4 regions of the Brevibacterium sp. LS14 genome follow, and region 2 is predicted to be linked to each of the others. Evidence: riboswitches for the same ligand, from Rfam matches in the RefSeq annotation. Region 2 holds a riboswitch; each other region holds the start of a gene.
The links. Region 2 has a riboswitch for thiamine pyrophosphate ahead of EZE58_RS01835 (ECF transporter S component). Riboswitches for the same ligand answer to the same signal wherever they lie in the genome.

Region 1 (3,609 bases), on a different contig from region 2:
CCGGTCATCCCGCCCGGTCGATCTCGCCTGCTCGCAGCTGCACGAGAGTGAGGTCGAGCAGCGGGGTCGCGACCCCGAGTCCCGCCGCGGTCGCCGCGAGGCTGCCGAGGATGTGCTCGGTCTCGTTGGGCAGTCCGGCGGTGACGTCGCGATAGAGCGATGAGGTGAATGAGGAGCCCTCGGCGGTGAGCATCGAGAGCGTCACCGCGCGGGAGCGCGCCGAGATCGGGTGTCCGGCGCCCATCGCCACGGCTTCGAGCTCGTCGACGATCGCGACGACGTGGGGTTCGCCGCCGGCGGCCATGATCGCCCCGACGGGCGCCCGGAAGAGGCACGTGACCACGCCGGCTGCGGCGATGAAGACCCACTTCTCCCAGAGTGCGTCATCGATGGCATCGATGACCTGGAGGCGGAAGCCGGGGACGTCGAGGGCCTCGACGATCCCGGAAGGCACCTCTCCCCCGCCGAGGCGGCCGATCGTCATCGTCGCCATGTCCGTCATCTGCACAACGTCGTATCCGCGCATCGTGCCGATGATCTTCACGAGGCCCCCGAGCACCTGCCCGGGGAACTCCCTGTCCAGGCGGTCGATATGGGCCATGCCGTTGAGGAACGGAATGATGAGCGTGTCCGGCCCGATCGCCGGGCGAATGTCGTCGATGACCTGGTCGAGGCCGCTGGCCTTGACGGCGATGAGGACGAGGTCCGCAGGGATCGGGTTCGCTGCGAGCTCCTCGGCGGTCGTCACGGCCACCGGGTTCGTCCTGTCCTCGTCGGGGCCGATGAAGCGCAGCCCCGATGCGCGCAGCGCCTCGGCGCGCTCGGGTCGGACGAGGAAGGTGACGTCACGTCCGGCTTCGACGAGGCGGGTGCCGAACGCTCCCCCGGTGGCCCCGGCTCCGGCGATGAGGATCCTCACAGCTCTCCCTTCAGGGTCGCTGCCGCTGCGGCGGGATCATCGGCCTCGGTGACGGCGCGGACGACGACGATGCGCTCGGCTCCGGCTTCGCGCACCGCGTCGAGCCGCTCACCGGCGGCGATGCCGCCGATCGCGAACCAGGGCGTACTCACCCGTCCGGTGATCTCCCGCAGGGGCTCGAGGCCGACGGCCGGTCGCCCGGGTTTCGTCGGGGTCTCCCACACGGGCCCGAGGCAGAGGTAGTCGATGTCGGGGTCGGCGTCGGCGGCGAGCGCCTGGTCGATCGAGTGGGTCGAACGGCCGAGGAGGACGTCGGGTCCGAGCACGGCACGGGCCTGGCCGCTCGTGAGGTCACCCTGTCCGACGTGGAAGACGTCGGCGCCGACGAGGAGGGCGACGTCGGCACGGTCGTTGACGGAGAAGAGCCTGCCATGGCGGCGGGCGGCGTCCCGGAGGACCTCGAGGGCGGCGATCTCCTCTCGTGCCTCCAGGCTCTTGTCGCGCAGCTGGATGATGTCGACGCCCCCGGCGTATGCGGCGTCGAGGAACGCGGCGAGATCGCCCTGCTTGGTCCTGGCATCGGTGCAGAGGTAGAGGCGGGCCGCCTCGAGCGCGCGCCGACGCGCGGTTCGAGTCGTGGTCTGCGTGTCTCGCTGGGCGGAGGACGTTGTCATCACGGGAACCATGCTCCTAGAGTAGAGGAGTTCGCGGGAGCCTCGCTGGGAGGCTGAGAGGGCTTCGTGCCGACCGCCGCACCTGATGCGGGTCATGCCGCCGGAGGGAGAATACAGTGCACGTCATCGTCATCGGGGCCGGGATCATCGGGCTCGCCACAGCATGGGAGCTGCGTGGCCGGGGAGCGTCGGTCACGCTCATCGACCCCGCACCCGGCGAAGGGGCCTCGTATGCCGCCGCCGGCATGATCGCCCCGGCCGCGGAGATCGCGTGGGGGCAGTCTCCGCTCTTCCCCCTCATGCGCACCTCTGCCGATCTCTACCCCGAGTTCGCCTCGCGACTCACCGCCGAGACCGGGCACGACCTCGGCGAGACGCAGACGGAGACCCTCGTGTGCGCCGGGGACAGGGCGGATCTCGCGACCCTGCGGGACCTGCGCGCCCTGCAGGCCGAGGCGGGGTCCGAGGTCGAACTCATCACCGGATCCCGGGCCCGCGATCTCGAGCCCGCCCTCTCGCCAGGGGTGAGCGGGGCGGTGCGCATCCCCGGCGATCATGCCGTCGACCCACGACGGATCACCGGCGCCCTGCTCTCGCTCCTCGACGACGACATCGTCCGTGAGGAGGCGACCGGACTCGTCCGCGTCAGCGGCCGCACCGTCGGCGTCGCTCTTGCCGATGGGCGCAGCCTCACCGCCGACCAGGTCGTCGTCGCCGCCGGTGAAGCGGTGGGGACGATCGCCGGCGTCCCCGACCTGCCGCTGCGAGCCGTGCACGGCGACATCATCCGGCTGCGCACCGACGCGAGCGCACCGCCGCTGCTCACCCGCACCATCCGCGGACTCGTCGCCGGTCGGCCCGTCTACATCGTCCCGCGCCCCGACGGGGAACTCGTCCTCGGCGCCACGTCCCGTGAGGACGGACGGCCCGGGGTGCTCGCCGAGGGAGTCCACCGTCTCCTCCACGATGCCGAACGGCTCGTGCCCGGGATCCTCGATGCCGAGATCACCGAGATCACTGCGCGTGCCCGACCCGGATCACCCGATGACGTGCCGTTCATCGGGCGCACGGACCCCGGCTGCGTCGTCTCCACCGGGTACTTCCGCCACGGGATCCTCCTCACTCCGCTCGGGGCCCGCCTCGGTGCCGATCTCACCCGCGGTGAGGACTCGCCGTGGCTGCCCGCAGGGGCGCCCGCGGCCCTTGCTCCCCGCCGCTTCTCCGAAGCCGCACAGTCGAACGAGAGCCCGTCTCCGCGCCTTGTGGCGGCGATGACCACAGCAAGGAAGGAACCATGACCATCACACTCAACGGGGAGAGCAGCGAGCTCGCCTCAGGCACCACGGCCCGCTCGCTCGTCGAGCACGTCACCGGCAGGCAGCTCGCGACGGACGGGACTCCCGTCGACGGAGGCCGTCTCGGGGTGGCCCTCGCTGTCGACGGTGAGGTCATCCGCCGTGGACTCTGGGCCGAGTTCGCCATCGTCGACGGCCAGACCGTCGACATCGTCACTGCTGTGCAGGGAGGCTGAGATGAGCTGGACGATCGACGGAGCGACCTTCGACTCCCGCCTCGTCATGGGCACCGGAGGGGCGAGCACCCTGAGCATCCTCGAGAACGCACTGACCGCCTCGGCGACGGAGCTGACGACCGTGGCGATCCGCCGTTTCGACGCTGACGCCAGGGACTCGGTCTTCGCCCTCCTCGAACGACTCGGCATCCGCTCCCTGCCGAACACCGCGGGCTGCTATACCGCCCGGGACGCTGTGCTCACGGCCAAGCTCGCCCGGGAGGCGCTCGAGACCTCGTGGGTCAAACTCGAGGTCATCGCTGACGAGGACACCCTCCTGCCCGACCCGGTCGAGCTCTTCCGGGCGGCCGAGGAGCTCGTCCTCGACGGGTTCACGGTCTTCGCCTACACCAACGACGATCCGGCGCTCGCGAAGCGCCTCGAGGACGCCGGGGTCGCCGCGGTCATGCCGGCAGGGGCCCCGATCGGCTCGGGTCTGGGCATCC
Region 2 (3,609 bases):
GCCACGCTGGCCTTGAGGAACTGGTGTTCGGGCTCCTGGAAGACCATTCCGATCCTCGGTGCGAGGAAGGCCGACGGCCAGCGGAAGGGCCGTTCGTGCTTTGCGCCTTCGGCCAGTGTCCCGTGGGCGCGCACTTCGCCTGCGAACTCGGGAATGAGTCCGGCCAGGGTGAGCGCCGTCGTCGACTTGCCGGCGCCGTTGGGTCCGACGATGCCGACCGCCTCGCCGGCTCGGATCTCGAGCGAGTGGTCGGTGGTCGCAGGCACCCCCGCCCGTGGCCGGGCCGCACTCAGCCTCTCAGCGGTGAGCACCGTCCCTCCCGGCTCGCCGGATCGCAACGCTCCCGGCTGACGCGGGGGAGTGCGGGAGCCGGACTCGGGCACCCAGATCCCGGTGGCCCGGAGCACCTCGGCGAGGGCGGGATCACCGAAGACCGCGGACGGCGATCCCTGCGCGACGACCCCACCGCGGCCGAGGACGATGACGGTGTCGACGTCGTCCGACCACAGGCTCACCCGGTGCTCGACGACGATCATCGTCGCCGAGGTGGCCGCCTGGACCGTGAGCACCGCGTCCCGGACCGAGGCCGCCGAGGCGGGGTCGATGTTCGCCGTCGGTTCGTCGAGGACGATGACCTCGGGTGCCATCGCGTGGATGCCGGCGAGTGCGAGGCGCTGCTTCTGGCCCCCGGAGAGTGCGGCCGTGGGGTGGTCGAGGGGCAGGTCGAGGCCGAGCGCTGCCAGGGAGGCGGGGATGCGCTCGTCGATGACTTCGGCGCTCATCCCGATGTTCTCCATTCCGAAGGCGACGTCGTCGCCGACGCGGGAGAAGATCACCTGCGAATCGGGGTCCTGGAGGACGAGCCCGGTCACACCTCGGCGAGGATCCGGTGGGGCGTCACCGATCACGAGCTCTCCTCCGGCCTCACCCGATTCGACGGGGAGGACACCCGCGATCGCGTGGAGCAGTGTCGACTTCCCCGCCCCTGACGGGCCGAGGAGGAGAACCTTCTCACCTGCGGCGATGTCGAGGTCGAGGGGGCCGACGGCGAGCGTGTCCCGATCGGCGTGCCGCCACGAATAGCCGCGAGCGCGGATCGGCAGACCCATCAGCGGATGCGGCCGGAGGCGAACGAGGACAGCGCCCCGGTCTTCGCGATCGCACGGTAGGCGTACCACGCACCGATGCCGGAGATGACGATGCCGGAGACGATCGCGCACACGGCGTAGGCGAGCTGGTAGGTCAGCTGCCATTCGGCGTTGTAGAGGATGTTCTCGCTCACGGCCATGAAGGCGGCTGCGACGAGACCGGACAGCGTCGTCACCCACAGCGTGAACCTCCGGTAGCCGAAGGCGGCGAAGACGAGTTCGGCACCGAGGCCCTGGATGAAGCCCGACAGGAGCACGGTCGAGCCGAAGTGGGAGCCGAGGACGCCCTCGACGATCGCGGCGAGCACCTCGCAGAGCAGCGCGGCACCGGGCTTGCGGATGATGGCGCCGGCCAGAGGTCCGGCGAGCACCCAGAGTCCGGCGATGAGTCCGATCGAGGGCGGGAAGGCCTGGAAGCCGAGTTCGATGACCTTCCAGCTGGCGGCGAGCACCCAGAAGATCAGGCCGACCGCGATGCCGAGCACCGCGGTGACGACGTAGTCGACGACGCGCCACTTCTTCGTCGGCGGGGCCTGCGTGTAGGCGGGTGCGGACTTCGCGGCGGTTCCGGGCGCGGTGGTTCTCGGCATTGTGCCTCCTCGTGTCTCAAGGAGGGGTAGAAGAGTCTCGACTTCCTTCGGCGGTGCTAGCCGCATCAGGTTCGAGGGTCTGCAGCATGATCTGCACTCTCAGCGCCCCTGCTGGCGCTCCCCTGTCGTGAGACTTACTGTACAGCACCCGCCGCGCCGCCTGTCGGGACCGCGTCAGGCGATCAGGCAGGCGGCGATGGTCGTCATGTGTCGTGCGGCTGTGGCCAGCTCGGGACGATCATCACCGGACCCTCGGCATGGTGGAGGACCCCGCGGGAGACCGAGCCGAGCAGCGCGCTCTTGACCGCTCCGCGACCACGCGTGCCCATCACCGTCAGCTGCGCCCGCTTCGTCGCCTCCGAGAGCATCGCGGTCGCATCGCCGACGACCACCGAGGTGGAGATCGGCAGACTCGGGAACTGCTCGCCGAGCGCATCCGCCTCCGCCGAGAGCGCGGTCTCGAGCTGCTTCTGCCGACGGTCGGCGACGTCGGCGCCGAGCTCGAGCTCGGGATACCAGTAGAGCCACTCCTCGCCGGCGGGCAGGACGGAGACGACCTCGAGTCCGGCCTCCCTCGAGGCGGCCACCTCGGCGGCGGTGAACATCGCGATCCGCGCGGCCTCCGAACCGTCGACGGCGACGACGACCGGTCCGCGGGCCTCGCCGCGCTGTGCTGAGTGCTGGGGGACGACGATCGTCGGGCAGTGCGCGTGCGGGGGCAGGGCCGTGGAGACCGATCCGAGCATGCGACCGAGGAACCCGCCGCGCCCTCGGGCGCCGACGATGACCACCTCGGCGTTGGAGCTGAGGTTGACGAGGACGCCGGCGGCGTCGCCGGATTCGGCCGCGTAAGTCACGGGTTCGGGATGATCGGCGAGGAGTTCGGACGCCTCGGCGAGGAGCTTCTCGGCTCCCCGCAGTGCGGCCTCGTCCTCGGGTTCGGAGGGTATGGAGGCCATGTTCGGGTAGATCATCAGCGGCATCGTGAACGCCGTGACGACGGTCAGGGGGACGCCGCGGTGGAGGGCTTCGATCGCGGCGTAGCGCAGGGCCAGGGCCGCGAGTTCGGATCCGTCGAAGCCGACGAGGACGCCGAGGTCGCGGCTGAGTCCGGACTCGGCGGGCCGCGGGTCGGCGGCGCGGTCATCGGTCGGGTTCGCAGCGGCCTGGCGAGCGGGGTTCCGGTGGGCGTCAGCGTTCATGGCAGTCCTCTCGACGGGGCCTGACCAACCCTGACGATGACGGCGGCCCCGAAAACCACATCCGTCGTCGTCGCCTCCAGTCTACCAGTGCACTTCTACAGCGTGTAGAAAAGTCGCCGAGGCGGTCGCCGGGTTGCTGTGGCGCCGCGGGGTGGCTGTGGCACCGCCGAGTTGCTGTGGCGCCGCGGGGTGGCTGTACGCCCGCGGGGTGGCTGAGCGGCCGGCGGGCGCATGGGGTTGCCGAGTCGAGGACGCCAAGTGTCGATTTCTGGCTCGCGAATCGACACTGAGCGTCCTCGAGTCGCAGCGCGCCGCGGAAAACCGGGCGGCACCCCGCGTAGGCGCCGGGCGCAGGCCCGATGGACAGCCCGGCCTCAGATGGGAAAGCCGAGGTAACTCAGGGCCGCGCGGATGATGTGCTCCTGACCGTGGGAGAGTTCGCTCGCGATGTCCTCGCGCAGCGCCTCCGACGGCGTGAGCCAGTCGAGGCTGAGCGCGTCCGCGCGCGGGGTGCACTCGCCGCGGACCTCCATGACGAAGCACATCGAGATCGCGTGCTGACGCGGGTCGTGGAGGAGCGCCGCTCCCTCGGTGGGGAAGTACTCGGCGATGTGGAACGGCGCGATGGCCGGGGGGACGACCGGCAGCGCGAGCGGACCCAGGTCGTTC
Region 3 (3,609 bases), on a different contig from region 2:
TGGACGCCCGGCCGACGACTCCGCTGATGACCAGCAACGACGCCTCGACCTGTGACCGCCGGTACACCCGACTCGCACGTTTTCCTCAGGATTCGCTTCCGTGTGGGCGCGACCGGAGCCTCCCCCTCCTCAGCTCATCTCGATGACGCCGAGGCGGCCCGGCAGCTCCTCGGAACCGTCGAGTTCGAGGAGGGTGAACCGCCCCCATCCCTCGACCGGTTCGAGTGTGAGGACGAATCGTGGCCGCTCGGCGGGTGCGGGCAGCATCGTCAGGGCAGGGTGGTCGCCTTCGCGCTCGGTCATGAGGTTGATCGCGAAGCAGGACTCTCGCAGTTCGGTGAGAGCGACGTCGGCATCGCCGCTGAAACGCAGGGGACGCCCGGGGCCCGCCCGGTGGAGGGTGCCGTCGATCGACAGGACCACCTCGGCGGTGGGACAGAAGATCCGATCGAGTCCGGGCAGGGACGAGAACGGACCCGGACGATCGAGGCGGGCGATGCTCAGCCGCCACCGGCGGCGATCCTGGGTTAGGCGCGCGGATTCGTCGAGTGAGACGAGTTCGGTCGTCTCACCTGCGCCATTGGCCCACGGTCTCGGTGCGATGTCGTCGAACGACGCGATGAGGTCCATGCTCGCCATCGTAGACGCGGGCGCCGTCACGGCTGGCCCGCGCCGCCTCAGTCGGCCGGCACCGCCTCAGCTGACGCAGAGGCAGAACGGATGGCCGGCGGGGTCGAGGAAGACGCGGAAGGTCTCCCCCGGCTGCACCGCGGCCTTGCCGGCACCGAGTTCGATGACCTGTGCCTCTGCGGTGTCAAGGTCGTCGACCATGACGTCGATGTGCATCTGCTGCGGATGCTCCTGGCTGGGCCAGCTCGGGGCGTGGTAGTCCTCGACCTGCTGGAAGCAGATGGGCGGCCAGGAGTCGGATGTGATCTCAGCCCACGTGCCGTCGTCGTCGACGCGGACCTGCCAGTCGAGGAGGTCGCCGGAGAAGCGGGCGAGCTCACCAGCATCCGGAGCGTCGAGAACGATCACGGGCTGCTTTGCGATAGCCATAGCCTGAGTCTACGCCGGTGGACGGACGCGGTGAACGGCTTCGGCCGGGAATCCCCGGACCCGTAGGATTGTTGAGCAATACGTCCAGCGTTCCGACACGACATCGAGAGGCCTTCCATGAGCACCCAGCAGCTGCCCGTCGCCGACAGGCCCGCGGTCTACATCATCCACGACAACCCGGAGTGGATCACCCCCTTCGCCGAGGCGCTCGAGTCCCAGGGCGTCGACTACGTCGAATGGCTGCTGCCCGGAGCGACGATCGACCTGGCCGCCGAGCCGCCCGAGGCCCTCTTCTGGTCCCGCCTCTCCGCGTCCTCGCACACGCGCACCGACCCGCATGTCAAGGACTTCGGCCGGGCGGTGCTCGCGTGGCTCGAGGCCGCCGGTCGGACGGTCATCAACGGTTCCGACGTCTACGAGCTCGAGGTCAGCAAGATCCGCCAGCACCGTGAACTCGCAGCCCACGGCTTCGACGTCCCCAGGACCGCCGCCGCGTTCGGGAGCACCGCGATCACCGAGGCGGCTGCGGACTTCGCTCCCCCGTTCATCACCAAGCACAACCAGGGCGGCAAGGGCCTGGGCGTGCGCCGGTTCGACTCCCACGCCGACCTCGAGCAGGCGATCGCCGACTTCGGACCCGACGGCGCGGACGAGCCGATCGACGGCATCACCCTCATCCAGGAGTACCTGCAGCCGGCCGCACCGTTCATCACCCGCGCCGAGTTCATCGGCGGCCGGTTTCACTATGCCGTGAGAGTCGATGTCTCTGCCGGCTCGTTCGAACTCTGCCCCGCCGACGCGTGCGAGATCCTGACCGCTGGGACCGCCGGGGACCAGCGCACCGCCTCGGCGCCGGTCAGCCAGTTCACCCGGCGCGAGGAGATCACCGCACAGACCCCGCTCATCGGCCGACTCGAGGAACTGCTCCGCGACCTCGGCATCGACTTCGCCGGTGTCGAGTTCATCGAGACCGCCGACGGCCGGCAGGTCGTCTACGACATCAACACGAACACGAACTACAACTCGGCCGTCGAGGAGGCCGAGCGTGCGGCCGGCCGGCAGCCCGCGGCAGCGCGCATCGCCGAGGAGTTGAGCCTGCGCCTCGGCGCGGTTGCGGGCATTCCCGTGCCCTGACCGGGCCTGATAGTCTCAGACCACCACAGGGGAGCGCCTGACCCGGCGCTGAGAGTGCGAAGGCAGACCCTTACACCTGATCCGGATCATGCCGGCGGAGGAAGTTGGAGGAGACGAATGATCACTGTGTCCCAGGGCGGCGCCGTCGAGGCGCTGCGCGACTCAGCGGACGAGGACTGGTCGGCCGCGGTCGGCCACCGGTTCGTCGAGGAGCTCTTCGCGGGCACCGTGCCTGACGACGTCATGGCGACCTACCTCGTCCAGGACTACCAGTTCTTCGAGGATTTTCTCGCGATGCTCGGCGCGTGCGTCGCGCATGCCGACCGGATCGAGGCGAAGCTCCGCTTCGCCCGGCAGCTGGGGTTCCTCGAAGCCGATGAGGATTCGTACTTCATCCGCGCCTTCGCCGAGGTAGGGGTGACCGAGGACGACTACGCCGACCCTGTCCTCCTCGCTCCGACAGAAGGCTTCCGCGAGGTCATGCGGACCGCCGTCGCCTCGGCGTCGTACCCGGATCTCCTCGTCGTCCTCGTCATCGCCGAATGGCTCTACCTCGACTGGGGTGAGCTCGAGCGGGAGATGCCCACCCGTGCCGTCCACGTCGGCTGGATCGACCTCCACCGCGGTGAGGACTTCTCCGCGTGGGTGCAGTTCCTCGTCGACGAACTCGAACGCGTCTTTCCCCGGGGTGATGACGCCGAGTCGGTCACGACCCGAAAGCGGCTGACCGCGCTGTGGGGGCGGGCCGTCGGGCTCGAGCGCGCGTTCTTCGATGAGGCGTACCGGGCTCAGCGTTCGTAGACCTCGGCGGCCGCGGTGAAGAGCAGCGAGATCCCGACCGCGCCCGCGTCGGGGGTGCCATGGCCGCGCCCGTCGACATAGCTCGCACGACCGCGCCTGGCCTGGAGTTCGGCCGTGGCCTGGGCGGCGTCGGCGGCCGTCTCGGCGGCCGAGGCGAATCCTCCGCTCAGCGCTGAGGCGGTCGGTTCGAGGACGTCGATGACCGTCCGGTCGCCGGGCTCGGCTCCGCCGACGCGGCGGATCGCCGCCGAGCCGGCCGCGGTCGCCTGCTCCCAGACGGTCCTCGGGTGCTCGTCGTCCCCAAGCTTCGCGTATCCGGCGTTGAGCTCCTGGAAGAGCAGGCCGAGCAGAGGCCCGCTCGTGCCGCCGACGCCGTTGAGGAAGGCACGTTCGGCGGCGGCGAATCCCGCCGCGTCGGCCTCCTCCATGAGTCGGGTCGCATGGCGGAGACCGCCGCGGAGGTTGTCGCCGAAGTCGCCGTCACCGGTGACCTGGTCGAGTCGCGTGAGGTGGCCGTGATGCTCTTCGGCGAGTTCGGCGAAGCGGATGACGACGGCGGTCTCGAGGTCGGTGCTGCGATCCTGTGCGCGGGTGCGCAGTGTGCCCACGTCGGTC
Region 4 (3,609 bases), on a different contig from region 2:
TGCACCCGGTCCCGTGCGTGTTCGGGGTCGCGATCCGAGGGTGGGCGAACTCGGTGACCTCCCCGTCGGCGGTGACGAGGATGTCGGCGACCTCGCCGTCTGCGGCGTGCCCGCCCTTGAGGAGGACGGCGCGCGTGCCGCGCGCGACGAGCTCCCTGGCCTGGTCGCGCATCTGCTCAGGGGTCGTCGCCTCGGGCACGTCGTCGCCGAGGAGGAGGGCCGCCTCGGGGAGGTTCGGGGTGATGAGGTCGGCGGCCGGGAGCAGGCGCGTGCGCACGGCGTCGACGGCATCGACCTCGAGGAGGCGGTGTCCGGAGGTCGCGACCATGACGGGGTCGACGGTGAAGAACCCGAAGTCGGAGGTCGCTGCCCGGTCGACGACGAGGTCGACGAGCGACCGGGATCCGAGCATGCCCGTCTTCGTCGCGTCGACGGGCATGTCATTCAGCACGCTGTCGAGCTCATCGGTGACGAAGTCCTCGTCGATCGGGTAGACGCGGGACACCCCGTGGGTGTTCTGCGCGACGAGGGCGGTGATCGCCGTCGTCCCGAGCACGCCGAGGGCGGTGAACGTCTTGAGGTCGGCGTGGATTCCCGCCCCGCCGCTCGGGTCGGTGCCGGCGATCGACAGCGCGATCGGTGGTCGCTCGCTCATGCCTGTTCCCCGTCCTTTCGGGTGCCGTCGCCGAAGGCGTCGAGGAGGTCCGCGGCCGCCTGCTCGGGATCCTCGGCGCGGCAGATCGCGGAGACGACGCAGATGCCGACGAGTCCTCGTCCCCGCAGTTCGTGCGCGCGCTCGGCGTCGATGCCGCCGATCGCGACCGCGGGGATCCCCGCCGAGGCGGTGAGTTCGCCAAGGCGGTCGGGACCGATCCCGGCCGGGGCGTCGGTCTTCGTCGTCGTGTCGAAGACCGGTCCGATGCCGACAAGGTCGACGCCGCCGGTCTCCTGGGCCGTGGCGAACTCCTCGGGTTCGGCGGCGGAGAGGCCGACGAGGGGGCCGTCGCCGAGGAGGTCGCGCACCTCGGCGACGGGGGTGTCGGTCTGGCCGACGTGGATGTGGACGTCGCTGCCCTCGTCGAGGAGGCGGCGGGCGACGGCGACCCGGTCGTTGAGGAAGACGGGAACGCGGCGGTCGGTCCCGGCGATCGCCTCGGTGACGGCGGCGATGACCTCACGGGTGAGGACGAGGAATTCGGTGTCGTCGATGTCCTTGTCGCGGACCTGGACGACACCGACTCCCCCGGTCACGGCCGCGCGCACGGTCTCGGCGACGGTTCGTCCCGCCTCCGCGCACTGCGCGGTATCGGTGACGAGGTAGAGGCGGGTGTCGATGCCCGCGAGCCGATCGCCGCTCATACTGTGGTCACCTCGACCCGGGCGCGGCCGATCCGGTCGTCGTCGGTGGTGAAGAGCGCGTCGAGGAAGTGCACCGAGTAGGTGCCCGGTCCGAGCGCCCCGGTGGCGGCGGCCTCTCCGGCGACGGCGAAGTGGGCGTGGGCGGCGACGACTGCGGTGAAGCGCTCGAACGCGGCCGATCCTGCCGGGCCCGCCTGCGAACTCGTCCCCGCCGGCGGGACGGCGGCGAGGTAGGCGGCGGTCACGGCGCCGAGTGAGCAGCCGGTGCCGATGACGAGCGGCATGAATGAGTGTCCCCCGTCGACGCGGGCGATGTGGTCGGCCCCGTCGATGTGGGCGACGATGGCGTCCCGGGCACCGGAAACGGCGACGATGGCGCCGGTCGTGCGGGCGAGCTCGGCGGCGGCCGGGAGCACGGCGTCGACCTCGTCGGTGGACTCGACCCCGCGCCCGCCCGCTCCGGCTCCGGCCAGTGCCGCGATCTCCGAGGCGTTGCCGCGGATCGCGGTCGGGTGGGCGGCCGCGGCGCGGCGGATCCGGGTGGTGCGGTGGTCGGCAGCGCCGATGCTCACGGGGTCGAGCACCCAGGGTTTGGCATCCTCGGTGACGGCGTCGACGGCGGCGTCGGCGGCGAGGAACTGCTGGTTCGTCGCTGTGCCGAAGTTGACGAGCAGACCGCCGGCGAGGTGGGCGAACTGCGCGGCATCGGCGTCGTGGTCGAGCATCGCCGGTGACGCCCCGACGGCGAGGAGCACGTTCGCGCTGAACTGCTGCACGACCGTGTTCGTGATGCATTGGATGAGCGGGTTCGACGCGCGCAGCCGCGCATGCGCCGACGACAGGTCGATGTCGGTCATGACGATCCCTTCGCTAGCATGGCCCAGATCAGGTTCGATGGGTGTTCTCTCAGCCCTGCGCGAGTCGCACCGGGCACCCCATGTCATTTGCCCCCGACTGTATCACCGACACCTAGGGGGCGACGACGGCGCCCGCACGGCCCACCGCCGCGAACCCACCCGACCCCACTTTCAATCCAGCCGCCCGGCCCCGATGATTCACTTTTCGTCCGATCGATCTGGTCTTGAACCGACTGATCGGGCGAAAAGTGACTCAGTTCCGCCTCGGCGACCGACCCAGCTGCCTACCGGCAGCCGTCAGACCTCTGTCGCCCACCCTCCGACGCCTACCCTCTGCCGACGTAGCGCTGGCCGCGGCGGCTGATCGCGTCGATGACGACGGCGGTGAGGAGGACGAGCGCGGTGATGATCTGCTGCGCATCGGAGTTGAAGCCGATGAGGTAGAGGCCGTTGTTGATCGCTCCGACGACGAGCGCCCCGAGCACAGCGGCCCACGCCGATCCGCGCCCGCCGAAGAGCGAGGTGCCGCCGATGACGGCCGCCGCGATGGCGTTGAGGAGGTCCTGCGTGCCGACGAGCGTCGATCCCGCGTTCGTCGTCACCCCGGCCTTGACGAAGCCGAAGAGCGCGGCGAGGACACCGGCGGTCATGAACACGCTGATGCGCACCCAGGTCACCCGGATGCCGGCGCGCCGGGCGGCCTCGACCTTGCCGCCGACGGCGTAGATCGATCGGCCGTACTTCGTCTTCCGCAGCACGAGGTCGATGACGATCGCGATGACGAGCATGAGGAAGAACGGCATCGCCAGCCCGAAGTCCTGGTTGACGAGGATGAGGAAGCCGAAGACGACTGCGGTGAGAAGGACGATGCGGATGATCACCGACGTCCAGCTCGCGCTGTCGAGTCCGGCGTTGTGCCGCCGCAGCTTCGAGTGGATGAGCCCGGCGGCGAAACCGATGACCGCGACCGCGCCGAAGACGTACGCCCACATCGCGGGGAAGTAGTAGCTCGCGAAATCGAAGGCGAACGTGTCGGCCATCGAGAGGTTCTTCTGCGTGCCGAGCGTCGTCAGGGTCAGTCCGGTGAACGCGAGCAGACCGGCGAGGGTGACGACGAAGGCGGGAATGCCGACGACGGCGAAGAACCAGCCCTGGATGGCACCGACGACGAGGCCGAGGAGGAGCATGATCGTCAGGGCGATGAGCGGGGGCACTCCCTGGCGGACGACGAGGACGCCGAGCACGGAGGCGCAGAGTCCGCCGAGCTGGGCGAGCGAGAGGTCGATCTCGCCGAGGAGGAGGATGAGGTTGATCCCGAGGGCGAGGATCGCGAGGTAGGCGACCTGCGTGGAGAGGTTGACGAGGTTGGCAGGGGAGATGAAGTTGCTGTTCG

Region 1: linked by a shared signal. The riboswitch ahead of thiO (glycine oxidase ThiO) and the one ahead of EZE58_RS01835 (ECF transporter S component) in region 2 are both predicted to bind thiamine pyrophosphate.
Region 3: linked by a shared signal. The riboswitch ahead of EZE58_RS07560 (TenA family protein) and the one ahead of EZE58_RS01835 (ECF transporter S component) in region 2 are both predicted to bind thiamine pyrophosphate.
Region 4: linked by a shared signal. The riboswitch ahead of thiM (hydroxyethylthiazole kinase) and the one ahead of EZE58_RS01835 (ECF transporter S component) in region 2 are both predicted to bind thiamine pyrophosphate.

What each region holds. Positions count from the first base shown of each region.
Region 1 is NZ_SJXG01000031.1:169,941-173,549, reverse strand. Features, by position in the region: gene EZE58_RS03645 (2-dehydropantoate 2-reductase) at 5-919, opposite strand; gene thiE (thiamine phosphate synthase) at 916-1,593, opposite strand; TPP riboswitch at 1,617-1,719, shown strand; gene thiO (glycine oxidase ThiO) at 1,710-2,891, shown strand; gene thiS (sulfur carrier protein ThiS) at 2,888-3,124, shown strand; gene EZE58_RS03625 (thiazole synthase) at 3,126-3,609, shown strand, end outside.
Region 2 is NZ_SJXG01000011.1:67,928-71,536, forward strand. Features, by position in the region: gene EZE58_RS01830 (ABC transporter ATP-binding protein) at 1-1,109, opposite strand, end outside; gene EZE58_RS01835 (ECF transporter S component) at 1,109-1,738, opposite strand; TPP riboswitch at 1,764-1,872, opposite strand; gene EZE58_RS01840 (universal stress protein) at 1,942-2,940, opposite strand; gene EZE58_RS01845 (DUF4916 domain-containing protein) at 3,315-3,609, opposite strand, start outside.
Region 3 is NZ_SJXG01000044.1:192,846-196,454, forward strand. Features, by position in the region: gene EZE58_RS07545 (HutD family protein) at 130-630, opposite strand; gene EZE58_RS07550 (VOC family protein) at 697-1,059, opposite strand; gene EZE58_RS07555 (alpha-L-glutamate ligase) at 1,177-2,193, shown strand; TPP riboswitch at 2,211-2,313, shown strand; gene EZE58_RS07560 (TenA family protein) at 2,311-2,994, shown strand; gene EZE58_RS07565 (dihydroxyacetone kinase subunit DhaK) at 2,982-3,609, opposite strand, start outside.
Region 4 is NZ_SJXG01000049.1:122,892-126,500, forward strand. Features, by position in the region: gene thiD (bifunctional hydroxymethylpyrimidine kinase/phosphomethylpyrimidine kinase) at 1-655, opposite strand, end outside; gene thiE (thiamine phosphate synthase) at 652-1,359, opposite strand; gene thiM (hydroxyethylthiazole kinase) at 1,356-2,216, opposite strand; TPP riboswitch at 2,204-2,307, opposite strand; gene EZE58_RS10015 (ABC transporter permease) at 2,543-3,609, opposite strand, start outside.